DNA from 3 places in the Paenarthrobacter sp. NCHU4564 genome. Region 1 is predicted to be linked to each of the others. Evidence: riboswitches for the same ligand, from Rfam matches in the RefSeq annotation. Region 1 holds a riboswitch; each other region holds the start of a gene.
What was found. A riboswitch is a leader RNA that binds a small molecule or an ion and turns the genes downstream of it on or off. The one in region 1 is predicted to bind S-adenosylmethionine.

Region 1 (6,323 bases):
AGCATCGGTGGTGAGGTACACCCGCTGGACCGGGGAGATCCCCAGGAACCAAACCGCCGTACCGGAAACAATGACTGCTCCGGCACGGCGATAAGGGCGGTTCCCGCTCATGGCATGAAGGTTAGACCTGCTTGAGCGCCTTTTCCAGATCGAGGATCAGGTCGTCCACGTCTTCCAATCCAACGGACAACCGGACCACGCCGTCGGACAGTCCAATGGCGGCCCGTCCCTCCGGTCCCATGGCCCGGTGGGTGGTGGTGGCAGGGTGCGTGATGAGGGACTTGGAGTCGCCCAGGTTGTTGGAAATGTCGATGACCCGCAGGCCGTCCAGCAACGCAAAGGCGGCTTCCTTGGCGCTCCGCCCGGAGGACGGTGACAGTTCGAAGGTCAGTACGGTGCCGCCGGCCTTCATCTGCTTGGTGGCGAGCTCGTACTGCGGGTGGGACTTGAGCAACGGGTACTTGACCCAGTTGATGGCCGGCTGCCGCTCGAGCCATTCGGCGATTTTCAAAGCCGATGCGGAGCTGTGGTTCACGCGCAGCCCGATGGTTTCAAGGCCCTTGGTGAGGACCCAGGCGTTGAAGGCGGACAGCGAGGGGCCGGTGTGTCGCATGAGCTGCTTGACCGGGCCGTCAATGAACTCCTTGGTGCCCAGGATCGCTCCACCCATGACGCGTCCCTGGCCGTCGATGTGCTTGGTTCCGGAGTAGACGATCACGTCGGCGCCCAGGTCGCCACAGCGTTGCAGCAGGGGAGTGGCAAAGACATTGTCGACGACCACAGTCGCCCCGGCGGCATGTGCCAGTTCGCTGACGGCAGCGATGTCCACGATTTCCTGCATCGGGTTGGACGGTGACTCGAAGAAGACGGCTGTGGTCGGCTCGGAAAGAGCTGCACGCCACTGGTCCAGGTCCGGGCCGTCGACGAACACTGTTTCCACGCCCCAACGCGGCAGGATTTCGTTCAGGATCACAAAGCAGGAACCGAAGAGTGAACGGGCGGCAACCACGCGGTCGCCGGCTGCCAGCAGTGCGCCCAGTGCGGTGAAGACTGCAGACATGCCGGACGCCGTGGCAAAGCAGGCCTCGGTTCCTTCAAGGAGCCGCAGCCGTTCCTGGAACGTGGCCACGGACGGGTTGCCGTAGCGCGAGTAGACAAAGCGTTCGTCTTCGCCGGTGAACGCCCGTTCTGCTGCTGCAGCGGATTCGTAGACGAAGCCGGAATTGAGGAACACCGGCTCGGCGGTTTCCTGGAAGTTGGTACGGTCGAGTCCACCGCGGACGGCCTGGGTGTCAGCGCTCCAGCCGGCGGCGTCAGGATTGAAAGTCACTTTTAGTCGGTCCCCAGGTTGGTGGGCAGGCCACGGTTCTTCCAGCCGTTGACGGTGCGTTCCCCGTAACGGTCAGGTTCGCCCTCGAAGCCTTCCAGGACGTTGTAGGACGTGAATCCGGCCTGCGTTGCGGCGATGGCGGCGGAGATGGAGCGCTGGCCCGAACGGCAGATGAACAGCAGTTCAACGCCATCAGCCTCGGGAGCCTGCTGCTTCAGGTCGTCGATGAAGGTCGGATTCGGGATGCCGCCGGCGAGGTTCCACTGGATGAACAGGGGATCATTCTCCGTGGCCTTGGTGTCAGGGATGCCGATGTGGGCCCATTCGCCCTCGGTCCGGACATCAACCAGGATGGCGCCGTCCTTAAGCTTGGCCCACGCGTCCTGCGGGGTCAGGTCACCTGCGTAGCTCATGCGTGTCCCTCGAATGCTTCTTCGTCTTCGTCGTTTTCCAGTTGGTCCACGGCGTTCGCGACGGCGGCATCCGCACTTGCGATCGCGGCGGGCAGGACGATGGCTTGCGCCACAATCACGTCCGTGCCGTTGAAGGTTGCGGAAGGGCTGCCGTGCAGCACATAGCCTTCGGCGAGGGCGTTGCTGATGCGCTCGCAGAATTCGCGGGTATCCGGGCCCGTGATCAGGCGGTAGGCGAGTTTGTCGTCAGTGGGTTCTGGCATTCGTGGTGCTCCTCAGTCACGCTTGCAGTTCGAAGTGTCGATACGCCGAGTAGTCACCTGAGGCACCCCGCCGCGGGAGAGGGTTGCCGACCAGCAAGTCAGGGCTTAACGCTGGTGCTCATTACTCAAGAAAAACGTAACATCCGTGGACGTTCACCTGCATTTGTTGCGGGCATGGCAGCCGTCATGTTGCGTAACCGGTGCCTACTTGTGGTCCTGTCCGGCCAGTTCACGGACCGCCGCACCAACTGTCGAATAGAAGTGGTCAGGAGTGAAGCGGGCCGCCGTGCCCAGCTGGACCAGCTTGTCCTTGACCGGGCCCTTCAGCTCGGCGAACACGAGGTCCACGCCCCGTTGGGCCAACCATTCGTCCAGCGTGACAAGGTCGTCCAGGGCCGTGGTGTCGATCCCGGTGATGGGCTCGGCAGCGAGGATGACGTGCGTGATGTGGTCCTCGGCCTCGTCCAGTTCTTCCCGGACGAAAGTGGCCAGGACCTGCCCGTTCCCGAAGAAGAGGGGTGCATCGAACCGGAGGATCAGGAGCCCGGGGATCCTGTCGCCTTCCGGGTGGCGTGCGAGGTCGTGGTATCCGGGGCGGCCCTCCTGGGCGCCGAGCTCCGTACGGTAGGGATTCCATGCCCGCCGCACAAAATCAAGGAGGGCCAGGGCAATGGCCACGAGGATTCCCTGCAGCACGCCAACCAGGAGCACTCCAAGGAACGCCGCCAGCATGACCACGGATTCGCTGCGGCTCATGCGCAGCAGGCGCCGCACTCCCGCGGGATCGGCCAGGGCGACCGCGGCGGCGATCACCACGGCCGCCAAGGTGGCCGACGGCAGGAATTCGGTGACTCCGGGCGCCAGGAGCATGAAGGCGAGCACCAAGGCCGCTCCCACGGCACCCGTGAGTTGGGACTTTGCCCCGGCATCCACCGCAACAGGTGTCCGGGAACTGCTGCCGCAGATGGGAAAGCCACCCAGGACACCCGTTGCTGCGTTGGCTGCACCCAAGGCAGCCATCTCCCTGTTGCCGGAGATCCTCTTCCCTTCTTTCGCTGCCAGGGACTGGGACAGTACTCCGGTGTCAGCGAACGCCATGAGGGCGATGCCGGCCGCCGCCGGGACCAGGGCAAGGGCGTCGCCCCACGTGATGCCACCAAGCGCTGGAGCCGGCAGGCCCTGGGGGAGCGCCCCTGTTACCTTGACGGTATCGCCCAGGTCCAGGAAAGCCGTGGCCAGGCAGGAAGCGACCACGGCCAGCAGGACTCCGGGAACCTTCCATTTCAGGCGGCGCGGAATCCAGATCAGTGCCAGCGAGCCCAGTCCGAGGGCGACGGCGGCAAGGTTGGTGCCTCCGTCCATGACCTGGGTGTAGGTGCCGGCCAATTTCTCCCAGATCGAGTCGCCTTCTGCCTCAATCCCCAGGAAGGCTGGAACCTGGGACAACCCCACGTACAGCGCAAGCCCGTTGAGGTAGCCCAAACGGATGGGTTTTGAGAGCAGGCCGGTGATGGTCCCCAGGCGGAGGACTGAGCCCAGGAGCATGATGCCGCCGACGAGCAAGGCCAGCAGGCCCGCAAGAGCCACGGATTTCTCGCTGCTGCCCATGGCCAAAGGCATGATGGCTGCCGCGATCAAGGGTGCCAGGGCAGAATCAGGGCCCAGCACCAGGATCCTGGAAGGACCCACGATTGCGTATACCAGCAGGGGGACGACCGTTGCGTAAAGACCGGTGACAGGCGGGAGTCCTGCCGCCTGCGCGTAAGCCATGCCCGCAGGGACCAAGAGGGCAAACAGTGCTGCGCCGGCAATCAGGTCATGCCGCAGCCATTCCCGCTTGTAGCCCTTCAGTGCCCAGGCGCCCAACAACCGGTCCCTCACAGATCGGGCTGACGTGGGCGCACTCATACAGAGATCATTCCGGACCCTGCCGTTTTCCGGAAGCCGGGCCTTGCTGCAGGCACTTCACATGTGACGCCACGGGAGCATAATTGACGCAGTACGACCCCCTGTAACTTCGCATGAAATCAGGTCGCGGTGAACGGACACGGCAGTTCTACACTCAAGCCCATGCTTCATTTTGGTTGGTTCGTGGGACACGGCTTTGGAGTCCAGGGGTGGGGAACTCCGGGGTACAGCCTGGGTTACGACTGGAAGAAACCCGCGTTGTACCAGGAGGCCGTGCGTGCCTTCGAGAGATCCGGCCTGGACCTGTTCATCATCGAGGATTCCCTCACAGTCCCGGATACGTACGGCGGCACCGCGGAAGTATCCCTTGCCCATGCCTCCTTCGCGCCCAAACATGATCCGCTTGCCCTGGTCCCGTACCTGCTCTCCGCCACGGAGCACCTCGGGATTGTCCCGACGGTCAGCGCGTCCTTCTACCCGCCCTTCACCGCGGCGCGGCTGCTGGCCACACTCCAGCATTTCTCCGAGGGCCAACTGGGATGGAACGTGGTCACCTCCGGCAGCGACCTCGCCGCGCGGAACTATGGCCTTGACCAGCAGATTGAACATGACCTCCGGTACGAAAAAGCGGAGGAATTCGTCGACGTCGTCAGGCGGCTGTGGCGGAGCTGGGAACCGGACGCCGTGCTGGAGGACGTTGAGGCCGGTCGGTTTGCCGACCACACCAAAGTGCACCCGATCAACCACGACGGCGAATTCTTCAAGGTCCGCGGTCCGCTCAACACAGCGCCGCTGCCGGAAGAGCCGGTGCTGGTGCAGGCGGGCGCCTCGCCCCGGGGCAAGGCCTTCGCCGGAGGCCACGCCGATGTGGCGATCGCCCTGGCCCGCGGCGTGGACGGCATGAAGGCCTACCGGGACTCCATCCGGGCTGAGGCCGCCAAGGCGGGCAGGAACCCCGACCATGTCAAGGTACTTTTCGTCCTCAAGCCCACCGTGGTGGGATCCACGGCAGAAGCCGAGGACCTGCGCGCCCAACGCAGGGAGCTGACGCAGCGCGACATCGACAGCCAGCTCAACTCGATCTCCTACCTTTCCGTCATCGACTTCAAGCAGTTCGACCTCGACGCACCCTTGCCCGAGCTCACCACCAACAGCAACCAAGGCACCCTGGAGCACTTCTCCAAGGCAGCACCCCCAGGCTCCACGCTGCGCCAGATCCTCCAGGCCCGAAGCGGCGGTGCCGGGGACTCCATCATCGGTACAGCCGGGGAAATCGCGGACTATCTGCAGGAAACCGGCGAGGCAGTGGGCGGTGATGGCTTCCTGTTTTCCGGCTTCGTGGATCCCGTGACCGTGCATGGCGTCCTGGACAAGCTCACTCCCGAGCTGCGCCGCCGCGGTGTCTTGAGGACCAGTTACGGAAACGGTGGCTTCCGGCAAAACCTCTTGGACTTCTGACGATGCCCGGGCCTGGAAAGACATTGGTCATCGGCACCTCCGCCGTGAGCGCTCCCGAGGTGGCGGAGGCAGCGGCCGATCCGACGTTTCACGTGGAACTCAACCGTGAAGCGTTGACCTTGATACAGCAATCCAGGGGCGTGGTGGAGAAAGCCGCCGCGTCGGGACAGCGTGTCTACGGACTCAACACCCTGCTGGGATCCGGGCGCGACACGGCTGTGGAGGAAAAGTCCATCCTGGCGTACCAGGTCCAAGTGGTCCGCTACCACAACAGCGGGGTCGGCGCCTACCTGGACCGGGCCGCCGCCCGCGCCGTGATCCTCGCCCGGCTCATCGGATTCAGCCGCGGCGGCTCGGGCGTCCGCCCGGAAACAGCCCGGTTCTACGCCGACCTGCTTAACAGCGGCATCCATCCCGCCATCCCGCGCGAAGGATCGGTGGGTTCATCCGACCTCACCCAGCTTGCCGCCGTCGCCGCGGTCGCAATCGGGGAGGGGGAAGCCCTCGACCCCTCGGGCGCCGTGGTTCCGGGCGCCAAGGCGCTCGCCGACGCCGGACTCCAACCGCTGGTCCTCGCTCCCGGCGAGGCCCTGGCGCTGGTCAGTGCCAACTCCTACTCCGTGGGCGCCGGAACCCTCGCCCTGGTGAGGCTGCAACGCCTGGCCGGGCTGGCCGACGTCGCGCTTTCCCTCTCGCTGGAGTCCATTGCAAGGTACGACGGCGGCGGGAACCTCAGCCCTTTTTCGCCGCCGATCCAGGCGGCCAAGGCGGTAGACGGCCAGCGGCTGTCCGCGGAGGCTGTCCGGCGCCTGTTGAGCGGTGGTTGGTTGGAGGGCGCCCGCCCCGAGGTGTCCGTGCAGGATGCCTTGTCCTTCCGTGCGGCACCGCAAACCCATGGAGCTTTCCGCGACCTGGTCCAACAGTTCGAGCGGGCGCTGGAGGTGGAACTCA
Region 2 (6,323 bases), on a different contig from region 1:
TGCTGCAGTCCGCCGCTGAAGTATGCGCCGGCGCAGACCAACGCCAGCACGGCCAGCAGGAACACAATGGCTGCGATGCTGGTGTGCCTGATCGGCGGCCTGCCCGGCGGGTCAGGTGGCCGGCCGGGCGGAGGGGGATAGGGGTCCGGCCACTGCGGCGACCCATAAGGTTCCATTGAACCCCCTGACGCTGCGGTCCGGGCGGACGGTGGGGGCGCCGCCGTCGGCCGCTTCCCGCAAGCATAGAGCCGCTCCGGCGACGCGTCCATGGGCCGTCGCGGCTAAATGTCCTTGCGGCACGGTGCGGAAGCCAAAAGGTGCAGCCCGTTGAGGTCCCCGTCGGCCAGCCCGTCGGGGGCGCCGATCTCCGGGTACATGAGCTGGATGGGGTCCTCCACGTGGTCAAGGCCCATCACATGCCCCAGTTCATGCTGCATGACGGCGAGCACGTAGTCCGAGCCGCCTTCTTCTGCCAGCAGCTCGGCCACTTGCGGGGTGTCCAGTTCCAGGCTGCCGGTGATGTAGCTTTTGGCGCCATTGTTCAGGGAGTACATGGTGCTTCCGCCGGTGCCGATCACGTTCCCGGCCAGTGCCGGAGCTTCAGCCGGGGTGGTCCACGAGATCAGCAGTGGAGCCCACCTGTCGCCGTACCTGTCCGGCTGGTAGGGCTCACGCTTGTCAGCGGGTGGTTCGTCGGTGGTTCCGTCGTTGACGAACTGGATGCCGGAGGCTTCGGACACGTTGGCGATCGCGGTCGCCAGCAGTTGCCCGGTTCCGGCGGGGGCGCCGGCGTCATTCACCACGTAGTGCAGGGGACGGCACGGTGAGTACCCCACCGGTGTGCCGTCGTCGTTGGTGGCCAGGAACTTGTACGAGTCACTGGGCGCGCCCGGAGGAAGTGGCGAGGCCAGTGGCGCATCTGCCTCTTCGAGTCCCGGCGGTGGCGCATCCAATGCCCGTGCCGGCGATGGAACCACCTGCCCGATCTGCGGGGTGTCAGGCAGCGCAACGCCCGGGAAGAGGCCCGTGATGCGCGGGTCGCCGTGGAGAAATCCGCTCACCAGGACTGCCACGACAGCGGCCACGGCGGCCATCAGCAGGCCGCGGACAACCTTCAACGTGGTCAGCGCACGCCGGTGTTTCGGCGCGCGCGGCGTCTCACTTTCCGGCTCCACGGCTCTCCATTCCTTGCGCCCCGGTCACGCGGGCCGCGCGGAGGACGAACCAACATTACGGGCACCTGCTCTATGGCGTCCATTCACATGTGCCCAGGAAAGGCCCGTCCTAAACGATCGCGGCGCCGAAAGCCAGCCCCAACCCGTAGGTGGCGGCCGCTGCCCCCAGGCCGATGGCCAGCTGCCGCAGACCCCGGCTGAGCGGCGATGTTCCGGACAGCAAGCCCACGACGGCGCCCGTCGCCAACAGTGCGATGCCCACCAGCGCACCGGCTACTGCCAGCGCGGCCACGCCCGTCATGCCGAAGATGAAGGGGATGATGGGGACGATGGCTCCGGAGGCGAAGAAACAGAAGCTGGACAGTGCCGCTCCCCAAGCAGACCCTACGGTTTCGTGGTCGTCGGTGGGCGGCTTTTCCGGCTGCAGGGACAGGCTGGGGTCGCAGTCGCAGCTGAACAGGCCCAGGCGTTCGGCGGCGCGGTGTTCGGCTGCCTCACGCGTCATGCCGCGGGCCAGGTAGACCAGCACGAGTTCGTTGTGCTCGATGTCCAGTGACGGTGCCGCGGTCAGCGTCGCCTGGGTGGGGAGGGTGGCGCTGAGCAGCTCCCGCTGGGACCGGACGGATACGTACTCGCCGGCACCCATGGACAGCGCTCCGGCGAGAAGGCCGGCCACGCCGCTCATCAGCACCACGGAACTGGGAACGCCGGTGGCCGCCATGCCCATGACCAGCGAAAGGTTGCTCACCAGGCCGTCGTTGGCACCGAACACGGCTGCCCGGAAGGTGCCCGACAACCTGTTCCGCCCCCGGGTTGCCAGGCCGCGGACAACTTCCTCGTGGATCTGCTCGTCGGCCACCATGGCGGGCGTGGCGGCCGGCTCGGCACCGTACGGCGACCTGCCTTCGGCCCGCTGCGCGAGCGCAAGGACAAAGACCGATCCGAAGTTGCGGGCGAGGAAGCCCAGGAAGCGGCTCCGGCCGGATGCTGCCTTGGGCATTCCGGCGTGTTCGCCGAGGAGTTTGAGCCAGTGGGCCTCGTGGCGGCCCTCGGCTTCGGCCAGGGCCAGCAGGATCTGGCGTTCTTCGCCCTCACGCCGCTGCGCGAGTTCCCGGTACACCGCGGCTTCGGCCCGTTCGTCGGCCAGGTACTGGCGCCAGCGCTTGATGTCGGAGGCGGACGGCGGTGGCGGCGTTTCCGCTGCCGGAGCTGATTCCGCTGCCGGGGCCGTTTCAGGGGCGGGACCCGGAGCGGGGCTCAACGGATCATGGGATTCATGGTGCTTCTGCACGTTATCTCCTGTGCTGGGTGGGGTGGTTTCGGCCCCATTGCACCGCCCACTGTACCGCTTATTTCCGCGGTTTTTTGGCCGGTATTCCTCAACCGGAATGTTCGGCGGACCTTAATTCGGAGCCCCGCTCCACCTGCGTTCCGACGTGCCGGTCGGGTGTCTTGACCGTTCGCCGGGGCCGGTGCTCAGATGGAAGGACAGGGGCGGGGGACTCCCCGCATTCGGCCGAAGGGCTGCTTGCCGGCCCACCACACGGAGGTTGGAGCATGAACAGCACCGAACCGCACGCAAGCCACCCCGAACGGGCAACCATCGAGTCGGATCCTGCCTACGATTACGGCGAGGACCAGGAAGTGGACGAACCGTGGGTTGAGGAAGTGGACGCTCCCGACGACGACGAGCGGGTGGTCCCGATCGACGACGCGGACGACTTCCGCGAGGACGACGACGAACTCTAGTCCTGCATGTCGCTCAGCAGGAAGTGCCGCTCGCGCCCCCGAGGTTGTCCGACGGCGGCAACGGTCACCGTCAGCGTCCGCATCGCGCTGCACCATCGCGTGGGACGGACCGCTTGGCCCAGGGCGCGTTCCATCCTGTGAGCGTCCGCGCAGAGGAACCGCTGCAAGCGGCCGTCCAGGAACAGCGTCACGGTTCCCCTGACAACGTCCACGCCGGGAACCACCGGCACGCCGGGACGTTGGGGGAGGGCAGGGGTGTTTGTTTCGCTCAGGGGGTGGGCTTGGAACGGCAAGGATGGATCTCCTGGGGAGTGCTCTTGCCCGCTCGGTTGTCTCTGGTCCGGAACGGGCCGCTTCCTCATCCGAACCACCCGTGAACATGGGGTTGGTGTGTGGCCAGTCGGAGCTTGGCGCCACCTCTCTTGAAGCTGGCACCACCCTACCGCATGGGCCTTCTTGTTCCGGTCCCGTCCGCAGGAACACACTGTTCAAGGAAGCATCAGCCAGCACCAGGAGGCCCAATGCCCTCGATAGAGAAAAGCGTGGATATTCCCCGGCCCCAGCAGGAGGTCTTCGACTTCCTGGCACGGTTCGAAAACTCTCCACCTATGATGCTTTTGTCATTTCGTCCGGGCCGCTCGGCGATGCTCCGCCAGGGCTGGGAACCCGGGGCCGGGGAACCACCAGGATCATGGGGCGGCAGTTTGACTGGATGGTTGAATATACGGAATTCGATCCACCCCGCCGCATGGTGTCCCGCTCGATCGAAGGTGAGCGGGATTTGACGGCGACGTTCACCCTGGAATCCGTTGATGGCGGGACCCGCGTTACCGAGCAACTGCGGCTCAATACACCCATGGAGGGCCTGATGGGCAAACTGCCTGGGCCGCTGGTGGAATGGTTCCTGGGTCTGTCCCTCCGCCGCAACCTCAAGAACCTCGCCAAGGTGCTGGCTGCCTGACACTGCCCACTCACAGCACCCGGGCAACGAGAGGTTTGCCGGATTCGGTCCCCTGGCCCGGGAAAACAACAAGGCGGCGCTCCCCGCAAAGGGAAGCGCCGCCGTCGGACGTTGCTTGCAGAAGCTGCAGCTACTTGGCCGGTGAGCTCAGCTCATCCTCGGCCACGCGGGTACCGGCAACACGGTCCGTCCAGGCCTTCATGACCGCCGGGTCGGTGGGCTTGCTGAACAGTGAAACAGCCACGTAGACGATCGCAGAGGCGAGCAGGCCGTAGTAGATGGGCTCGTTCGCGTAAATGCCGTCCATGGGAGCCTTGGCGTTGATCTCAAGGATGATCATGGTGCCCAGGGTGACCACGGAGCCCACGGCCATGGACGCAGCGGCGGCAATTCCCGTGCCACGCTTCCACACCAGGCCACCGATGATCGCGACCAGGAGGCCGCCCACCAGGATGTCGTACGCAATGGTCAGTGCCGCCACGACGTCCTTGGTGGAGATGGCGATGATGATGGCCAGGATGCCGAGTCCCAGGACCCAGTAGCGGTTGGCCTTGACGTCGTGCTCAGGGTTGTCGGAGTCGTCGGTGTTGACGGTCTTGCCGAACCAGCCGGCCACGAACGGGAGAACGTCGGCGCGGGCCACGGTTGCGGCTGCGATGAGTGCGCCGGAGGCGGTGGACATCATGGCTGCGACGGCTGCGGCGAGGACCAGGCCGCCGATGCCGATCGGGAGCAGGTTGGTGGCGACTTCGGCGTAGACGTCGTCCTTGGCTTCGATCTCGATACCGGACAAGGCAACGCTTGCAGCCATGCCGATCAGGGCGCCGGCCAGGCCGTAGAGGATGCAGTACACGCCTGCGGTTGCGCCGCCCCAGCGGGCTACCTTGGGCGTTTTGGCCGTGAAGACGCGCTGCCAGATGTCCTGGCCGATCAGGAGCCCGAGCGTGTAGACCACAAAGTACGTGATGATCGTCTGGAGGCCGATTCCGCCGATGTCGAAGAAGCTTTCATCAACGCGTGCACGGATGCCGTCCAGGCCGCCGGCAGCGTTCATGGCGAACGGAAGCATCAGGAAGAAGATGCCCACCGTCTTGATGACGAACTGGACCTGGTCGGCCAGGGTGATGGACCACATGCCGCCGATGGTGGAGTACACCAGCACGATCGCACCGCCGATGGCGATGGCCAGCCAGCGCTCCCATCCGAACAGCACCACGAAGATGGTGGCGTAGGCGCCGGTGGACGTGGCGCACAGCATCAGGGTGTAGGCCAGCATGACAATGCCGGAGGTCTGCGTCGCCCTGCTGCCGTAGCGAAGGGTCAGCATCTGGGAGACGGTGTAGATCTTGAGCTTCTGGATGGTGCCGGCGAACAGGAGGCTGAGCAGCAGCACGCCTGAACCGATGGCCACCACCAGCCACATGCCGGAGATACCGAACTTGTAGCCCAGGCCAACGCCGCCCACGGTGGATGCGCCGCCAAGGACCACGGCGGCCATGGTGCCTGTGTACAGGAAGGGACCCAGGCGGCGGCCGGCCACCAGGAAATCGCTGTTGTTCTTGGTGCGGGACTTGCCCCACCAACCGAAGGCCAGCATGGCCAGCAAGTACAACACCACGATGGCGATGTTTATGAACGAAGAGTCCATGAGTGGCTCCTTGGAGCTGATGCACAGAGGTTGGGATTTCCGGCGCTGTGTTGGGCTGGCCGGAAGCTCTGTGCGTGATGACGGGAGATTGGCTCGTGTTGTGTGCCTCACAGACAACACTTGTTGCCTATGAGGATATGTTGTGACTGGAGTAACAGTCAAGGTCCTTTGGTTATGGTTACGCCGGAACAGCGCTGCGCGGAAGATGATCCGGCTACTATTGCTCCAATGACAGGGCCGCATGGCAGGCCTGAAAGGTTCGTGAATGAAGGCTCTCCCCGTTGAACCGAGCAACGTCCCCGTTGCCATCGGTTCCCGCATCCGCGCCGCGCGGCAGGCCCAGCGGCTGACCATTGAGCAAGTGGCGGATGCCACCGGCCTGACCAAAGGCTTCCTGAGCCGCGTGGAGCGGGACCTGACCTCGCCGTCGGTCGCCTCACTGGTTACCCTGTGCCAGGTGCTTTCAGTGTCGGTTGGCGATTTGTTCGCGGCGCCGGAAACCCACCTGACGCGGCGGGATGATGGTCCCCGCATTTCCCTGGGTGGCCAGGGCATCGTTGAACGGCTTCTTACCGCGCGATCGGAGCGCCGGCTGCAGATCCTGCAGGCAACCATCGAACCGCATGGCCGTGGTGAGAATGAGCTCTACGCCGTGGACTGCGATGTTGACGTCCTCCATGTGGTCAAGGGACGTATCAAGCTCATCCTGACCAATGAGGAATATGACCTCGAGGAAGGGGACACCCTTTCCTTCCCCGGCCGGGAACCACACACGTGGATCAATCCCACC
Region 3 (6,323 bases), on a different contig from region 1:
GGTGGCAACGACCTCATCCGGCCCGGGGGCGATCCCGACCTTTTGGCAGAGAAGCTGGATGCCGCCGTCGGGCAGTTGGGCTCCGGGGGCGCCACCGTGGTGCTGTTCAACGGGCCCGACACCGCGTCGTCCGTACTGGGCCGCATCCGCGGCAAGGTGGCCATCTACAACGAAAACCTCCGCACCGTGGCCGCGCGGCACGACGCCATCATCGCTGACATGTGGTCGCTCAGGCAGCTGGCAGATGTCCAGATGTGGGACGAAGACCGCCTCCACTTCTCGCCCCTGGGGCATCACACCATCGCCATGATGGTCCTCGAAGCACTGAACGTTCCGCATACCCTGGAGCCGTTGAGCCCCAAGCCACTCCCCCCGCGGACGTGGCGCGAGGCGCGTTCCTCGGATCTGGTGTGGGCCCGGGAGTACTTTGTGCCGTGGGTGATCCGCCGGTTGCGCCACCAGTCTTCAGGGGACGGGATCTCACCCAAGCGCCCGACGCCGGGACCCGTGTTCGGACCCGGCAGCACCATGGTGCCGCGCGGCTAGGCAGGGACCGGTCGTGCACGGTGTGACAGGACAGGCAACTGCCGTCGTCGACGTCCGCTTGCGGCGGCAACGGCTTCGGCCGCCCTATGGCGCAGACGTAGCCGGCGTCCTGCGACACCTCCTTGCGGTGCAGTCGCAGGAGTTCGCCTACGCGCGCTGGTCCATTGCCCAGCGCACTCCCGGGGCCACAGCCGACGACGTCGAGCAGGCCGTGGCAGACGGGACGATCCTCCGGACCCACATTCTGCGGCCCACCTGGCATTTCGTCCACCGGGACGATCTTGGCTGGTTGATGGCGTTGTCCGCCGAACGCCTTCATCAGGGCAACAAGGGAATGTACCGGCAAACCGGCGTGGATACGGAAACCGCCGCCCGCAGCGGACGGATCCTGGCCGAAGCGGTGGCCGGCGGCAACCACAAGACGCGCGAAGAGCTGGGACAGGTGCTGGAGCGCGCCGGGCTGCCGGGAAAGGACCTGGGCTTCATTTACCACCTGATGCACGCAGAAACCAGCGGAATCCTGGTCAGCGGCGCGCCGGTGCGTTCAACCGGCGGCGCCCTCAAGCAGACCTATGCACTCTTCGAAGAGCGGGTTCCCAACGCCTCCGGTCTTCAGGAAAGGCCGGGCTTCCGGGGTGACGAGCGCGACCACGCACTGGCACGGCTGGTTCTACGCTACTTCGGCAGCCGGGGCCCTGCGACCGTGAAGGACTGTTCTGTGTGGTCCGGACTGACCATGCAGGACATCCGCCGCGGCCTGGATGCTGCCCGTTCCCTGTCCGCGGAACTCACCACGGTGGACGTGGACGGCGTGGAATGCCATGTGGCTGCTGAGGAAGTGGAGTCCCTGGCCCGGTCCGGGCAGCCGGCCCGTCCCGGGCAGGCACTCCCCCGGACGCGGCAGGCGGAGCCCAGGATCGACCTTGTCCAGTGCTATGACGAATACATCATGGGCTACTCCCAAACCCGGCACTACCTGGGCGGAACAGCACCTTTTTTTCCGGAGGACAAGGGTCCCATGCATGCGGTGTTGCTGGACGGCCGGCTGGCCGGTTGGTGGCGACACAGGCTGTCGGGCGGAGTATGCGGGCTGGAAGTGCGCATGAACCGTGAACCCGGGCCGGAGGAACAAGCAGCGCTGGACGCCCAGGCCCAACGCTACGGTCAGTTCCTGCGCATGCAGACGTCGCTGGTGTAACGGCCACCCGTAGTTCCAACGGCCACCGCACCGCTACGCGAAGAACGCCTCGCGGAGCTGGGTGGAAAGCTGGCCGATTTCCGTGAGGAAGCCGTCGTGCCCGATCGGCGCTTCAATGACATGAACAGGGACCTGCCCGGGCAGGTGCGCGGCCAGTTGCCGGGACTGCTCCGGAAAGTAGAGCCTGTCCGTGTCCACTGCCGCGACAAAGAACTCGGCGGTGGCCCGTCCGAGGGCTTCCTGGAGGCTGCCGCGACCACGGGAAACATCGTGGGACATCAGCGCTTCAGTGATGGCGATGTAGCTGTTGGCGTCAAAGCGGCGGACCAGCTTGGTGCCTTGGTGGTCCAGGTAGCTCTCCACCTGGTAGCGGCCGCGTTCGCCCAACACAGCGGCGGCCAGGGGCGTCTCCTGGTGCTGGGCTTCCCTGCCGAAGCGGACATCAAGTTCCAGCGCTGACCGGTAGGTGATGTGCGCGATGCGCCTCGCCAGTGCAAGGCCCGCCTCCGGAGCCGGTCCGTCGTAGTAGTCGCCGTTGTTGAAGTGGGGGTCCTGGCGGATGGCCAAGGTCTGCGACTGGGCAAAGGCGATTTGCTCGGCGGTGCTGTAGGCACCGACTGAGATGACTGCGCATCGTTTGACGCGGTCAGGAAAAGTCACGGCCCATTCAAGGGCCCGGGCACCACCCATGGAGCCGCCAAGCACCGCATGCCACTGGCGGATCCCCAGCGTGTCGGCAAGACGGGCTTCGGCTTCGGTGCTGTCCCGCAGGGTGACCAAGGGGAAGCGGGACCCCCAAGGACGTCCGTCCGGGGCCGTCGAGGACGGTCCGGTGCTTCCATAGCATCCGCCCACAATGTTGATGGAGACCACGAAGAACCGGTCGGTGTCGATCGTGGCGCCGGGACCCACCAACTGTTCCCACCAACCGTCCTCGTCGGTGGCACCCTTGGCTACGTGCGTGCTTCCCGTCAGCGCATGCTGGATCAGGACAGCGTTCGATGCATCGGCATTCAGCCGTCCCCACGTCTCGTAGGCCAGGACGACATCAGGAAGGAAGCCGCCCGCTTCAAGTTCCAGGGAACCGATGCCCGCGTATTTGACGATGCCGTCTTCTTCGCCCGATTTTGGGAGTGCTGCAGCAGTAATGGTCATTCCTTTGACACCTATCGTCGCGCTTGCCCATCGCCATTTCTGCGACAGGCCAGGTCCTCACCCGGGGCACCCCACCGCGGAGGAGGGTTGCCGGCCAGCAAGCCGGGGCTATGCGCTGGCACTCATGACCTAATACGTAGAGTCTAGGAAGAACATGGCGGTTCTGGCGAAGAATGTGACAGCAGTGTGACGGTTTTTCACTGCTTGGTTCGCCAAAGACCCCGCCCGGGCCCCGTCCGGCGAACATTCGACCGGCCGGGGCCCACGCCAGGGTCCTGCAGAGCCTACGCGCCCTTGGCGGCGCGGAAGCCGGCTTCGAGGTCGGCGATGATGTCGTCGACGTGCTCGATGCCCACAGCCAGGCGGACGAGACCCGGGTTCACGCCTGCTGCCACCTGCTGTTCCACGGTCAGTTGGCTGTGGGTAGTCGACGCCGGGTGGATGACCAGGGACCGGACATCGCCGATGTTCGCAACGTGAGAGTGCAGTTCCAGGGCATCCACAAAGCGCTTGCCTGCCTCGACTCCGCCCTTGATGGTGAAGGCCACCACGGCACCGGTACCGCGTGGACCGTACTTCCGGCCGCGTTCGAACCAGGTGCTGGACGGCAGCCCGGCGTAGGCGACGGATTCGACGTCGTCGTGCGCTTCCAGCCATTGCGCCACTGCCGTGGCGTTGGCGACGTGCCGTTCCACCCGGAGGCTCAGGGTTTCCAGGCCCTGCGCAATCAGGAAAGCATTGAACGGAGACACTGCGGAGCCGAGATCGCGGAGCAGCTGGACCCGCGCTTTGAGGATGTAGGAAAGGTTGGCGCCCAGTGCTCCATCCTTCCCGAGGTCACGGGCATAGACGAGGCCGTTGTAGCTGGGATCCGGCGTGTTGAAGTTGGGGAAGCGGTCCGGGTCCTTGCCGAAGTCGAAGTTGCCCGAGTCCACGATCACGCCGGCGATCGCCGCACCGTGACCACCCAGGTACTTGGTGGCTGAGTGCACCACGATGTCCGCACCCCACTCGATGGGACGGATCAGGTAGGGAGTGGACAGCGTGTTGTCCACGATCAGCGGCACGCCGGCATCGTGTGCCACCTGCGCTATCCCCTCGATGTCCAGGACATCCTGGCGCGGGTTGGACACCACCTCGCCAAAGAAGAGCTTGGTGTTGGGCTGGACGGCATTGCGCCACTGATCCAGGTTGTCCGGATCCTCAACGAAGGTCACGGCAATCCCGAACTTCTTCAGCGTGTGCGCCAGGAGGTTATACGTGCCCCCGTACAGGCTGGGGCTGGCCACCACATGGTCGCCGGCTTCGGCGATGTTCAGGATGGCGAACGTTTCCGCCGCCTGGCCCGAACTCAGCAGGAGGGCGCCGAGCCCACCTTCCAGGCTGGCAACGCGCTGCTCCACGGCATCCTGGGTGGGGTTGCCGATCCGGGTGTAGATGGGCGCAAGCTCAGCCAGGGCAAACCGGTTGGCCGCACTCTCGGCACTGGGGAACACGAACGAGGTGGTCTGGTAGATCGGAAGCGAACGCGCCCCTGTTGCAGCGTCAGGTTCCTGGCCTGCATGGATCTGGCGGGTTTCAAAGGACCATCCCTGTGACATTGCGTTCTCCTCTTCGTAGCGCATGGGTTTTCAGTTGGTGGTACCGGGTGGGTTGCGGCCAGTCTAGGAACCCGCCCGCGACTTGGACAGCTTTATGACGAAGACAGTATTTTTCGGTCCCCGCGCGTCTGTTCCGGGTCCAGCCGGGACGGTTCCGCTACCCGGGCGGCAACATCCCACCTTGGTTAGGCTTGACTTAGCTGAGACCCCGATCACAAAGTGCCAAGATGAAGCCATGCGCATGGATCACGTCTCTTACGCTTGTGAAAAAGATGGCCTTTTGGCCACCACCGAACGAATTTCCGCGGCTCTGGGAGTGGACGCAGTGCGGGGCGGAGTGCACCCGCGCTTCGGCACCCGGAACATGATCATTCCCCTGGCGGACAACAAATACCTGGAAGTCGTGGAGGTCCTGGACCACCCTGCCTCCGACAAGGCACCCTTCGGCCAGGCAGTACGGGCACGTTCGGCTGCCGGCGGTGGCTGGATGGGCTGGTGCGTCGCCGTTGACGACCTCGCCCCCTTTGAAGACCGCCTCGGCCGCTCCGCCGTTCCGGGCAACCGCAAGTTTCCCGACGGCCGCGAACTCGTGTGGCAGCAGATCGGCATCCTCGGCCTGATCGCCGATCCCCAGGTGCCGTACCTGCTGAAGTGGGAAGGTGACCCCTCCCTGCATCCCTCCAAGGTCTACGAGAGCGACGTCAAGATGTCCAGCCTGACCATCGCCGGGTCGGCTCAACGCGTCACCGAGTGGCTGGGCGAGCCCGTGGAGAAGCCCCTGGAAGACGTGGCAGTCCAGTGGATGGCTCCGCACGGAACCCCGGGCATCATGTCGGTGACCTTCGAAACGTCATCGGGAGCCGTCACCATCTGACGCGTTCTGCCAGAAACTTCGGCCGCCATCAGCGGGTGCCAACGACGTCACCCACCGATGGCGGCCGAATACCTTTAAGCTCCTTTAAGCTGCTTTAAGCTCCGAACGCGGCCCAGGCCGTCGCGTTATCCGAGTCCCACGGCCTTGCCGAAGAGGCTGAATCCCACAAAGGCCACAATGTCCAGCAGGGCGTGGGCGATGACCAAAGGCATGACGCGCTTGGTCTTCGTGTACAGCCAGGCGAACACCAGGCCCATGACCACGTTGCCGATGAACGGCCCAAAGCCCTGGTACAGGTGATAGCTCCCCCGCAGCAACGCACTGGAGATGATCGCCAGGGGCACGCTCCAGCCGAACTTTCCGAAGCGGTCCATCAGGTACCCCACCACGATCACTTCCTCGACGATCGCGTGACGCAGGGCGGAAAGGACCAGGACCGGCACAGTCCACCAGTAGGCGTCCAACCCGCTGGGGATGATGGCCGTGGTGATGCCCAGGGCGCGGCCGGCCGCATAGAGCCCCAGCGACGGTATGCCGATCGCCGCAGCGAGGCCCAGCCCCTGCAGCGTGTCCTTTCCGGGCCGGGAGAAGTTGAAGCCCAGGCGCGCGAACGCCGAACCGGCGGGGGCGTGAAGGGACAGGAAGTAGAACACCAGGACCACGGGCACCAGGGCGAACATGATGTCCAGCAGCTGGTACGTGAGGTCGAAGTACTCCCGGGTACTTTGGGACCTGTTAAGCGTGGACGTCGCTTCCGACAGCGGAGCGCGGGTCAGTTTATCCAGGAGCTGGACCACCGAATACACGGCGGACTGGCCAAGCGAGAGGCCCAGGACAATCAGGACCTCTGCCCGCAGGCGGCGACGGGAAGCAAGAAGCATGTACCTATCTTGCCTGCAGTTCCTGCGACTTTCCCGAAGGAACCCGGAGGCAGGTCAGGCGGGAGGCG

Region 2: linked by a shared signal. The riboswitch ahead of ACSVIE_RS11330 (hypothetical protein) and the one ahead of ACSVIE_RS16160 (DUF1737 domain-containing protein) in region 1 are both predicted to bind S-adenosylmethionine.
Region 3: linked by a shared signal. The riboswitch ahead of metX (homoserine O-acetyltransferase MetX) and the one ahead of ACSVIE_RS16160 (DUF1737 domain-containing protein) in region 1 are both predicted to bind S-adenosylmethionine.

The regions. Positions count from the first base shown of each region.
Region 1 covers NZ_JBQLIS010000017.1:67,347-73,669, forward strand. Annotated here, with positions in the region: gene ACSVIE_RS16145 (hypothetical protein) at 1-111, opposite strand, end outside; gene ACSVIE_RS16150 (O-succinylhomoserine sulfhydrylase) at 122-1,330, opposite strand; gene ACSVIE_RS16155 (rhodanese-like domain-containing protein) at 1,333-1,743, opposite strand; gene ACSVIE_RS16160 (DUF1737 domain-containing protein) at 1,740-2,006, opposite strand; SAM riboswitch class IV at 2,020-2,132, opposite strand; gene ACSVIE_RS16165 (SulP family inorganic anion transporter) at 2,211-3,914, opposite strand; gene ACSVIE_RS16170 (NtaA/DmoA family FMN-dependent monooxygenase) at 4,044-5,372, shown strand; gene ACSVIE_RS16175 (aromatic amino acid ammonia-lyase) at 5,375-6,323, shown strand, end outside.
Region 2 covers NZ_JBQLIS010000009.1:70,120-76,442, reverse strand. Annotated here, with positions in the region: gene ACSVIE_RS11350 (matrixin family metalloprotease) at 1-176, opposite strand, end outside; gene ACSVIE_RS11345 (matrixin family metalloprotease) at 282-1,175, opposite strand; gene ACSVIE_RS11340 (VIT1/CCC1 transporter family protein) at 1,285-2,466, opposite strand; gene ACSVIE_RS11335 (hypothetical protein) at 2,733-2,924, shown strand; gene ACSVIE_RS11330 (hypothetical protein) at 2,921-3,217, opposite strand; SAM riboswitch class IV at 3,233-3,352, opposite strand; gene ACSVIE_RS11325 (SRPBCC family protein) at 3,313-3,885, shown strand; gene ACSVIE_RS11320 (sodium:solute symporter) at 4,016-5,533, opposite strand; gene ACSVIE_RS11315 (helix-turn-helix domain-containing protein) at 5,799-6,323, shown strand, end outside.
Region 3 covers NZ_JBQLIS010000005.1:11,030-17,352, forward strand. Annotated here, with positions in the region: gene ACSVIE_RS06955 (SGNH/GDSL hydrolase family protein) at 1-546, shown strand, start outside; gene ACSVIE_RS06960 (winged helix DNA-binding domain-containing protein) at 560-1,744, shown strand; gene metX (homoserine O-acetyltransferase MetX) at 1,778-2,899, opposite strand; SAM riboswitch class IV at 2,914-3,029, opposite strand; gene ACSVIE_RS06970 (bifunctional o-acetylhomoserine/o-acetylserine sulfhydrylase) at 3,184-4,500, opposite strand; gene ACSVIE_RS06975 (VOC family protein) at 4,736-5,374, shown strand; gene ACSVIE_RS06980 (CPBP family intramembrane glutamic endopeptidase) at 5,500-6,255, opposite strand; gene ACSVIE_RS06985 (DeoR/GlpR family DNA-binding transcription regulator) at 6,310-6,323, opposite strand, start outside.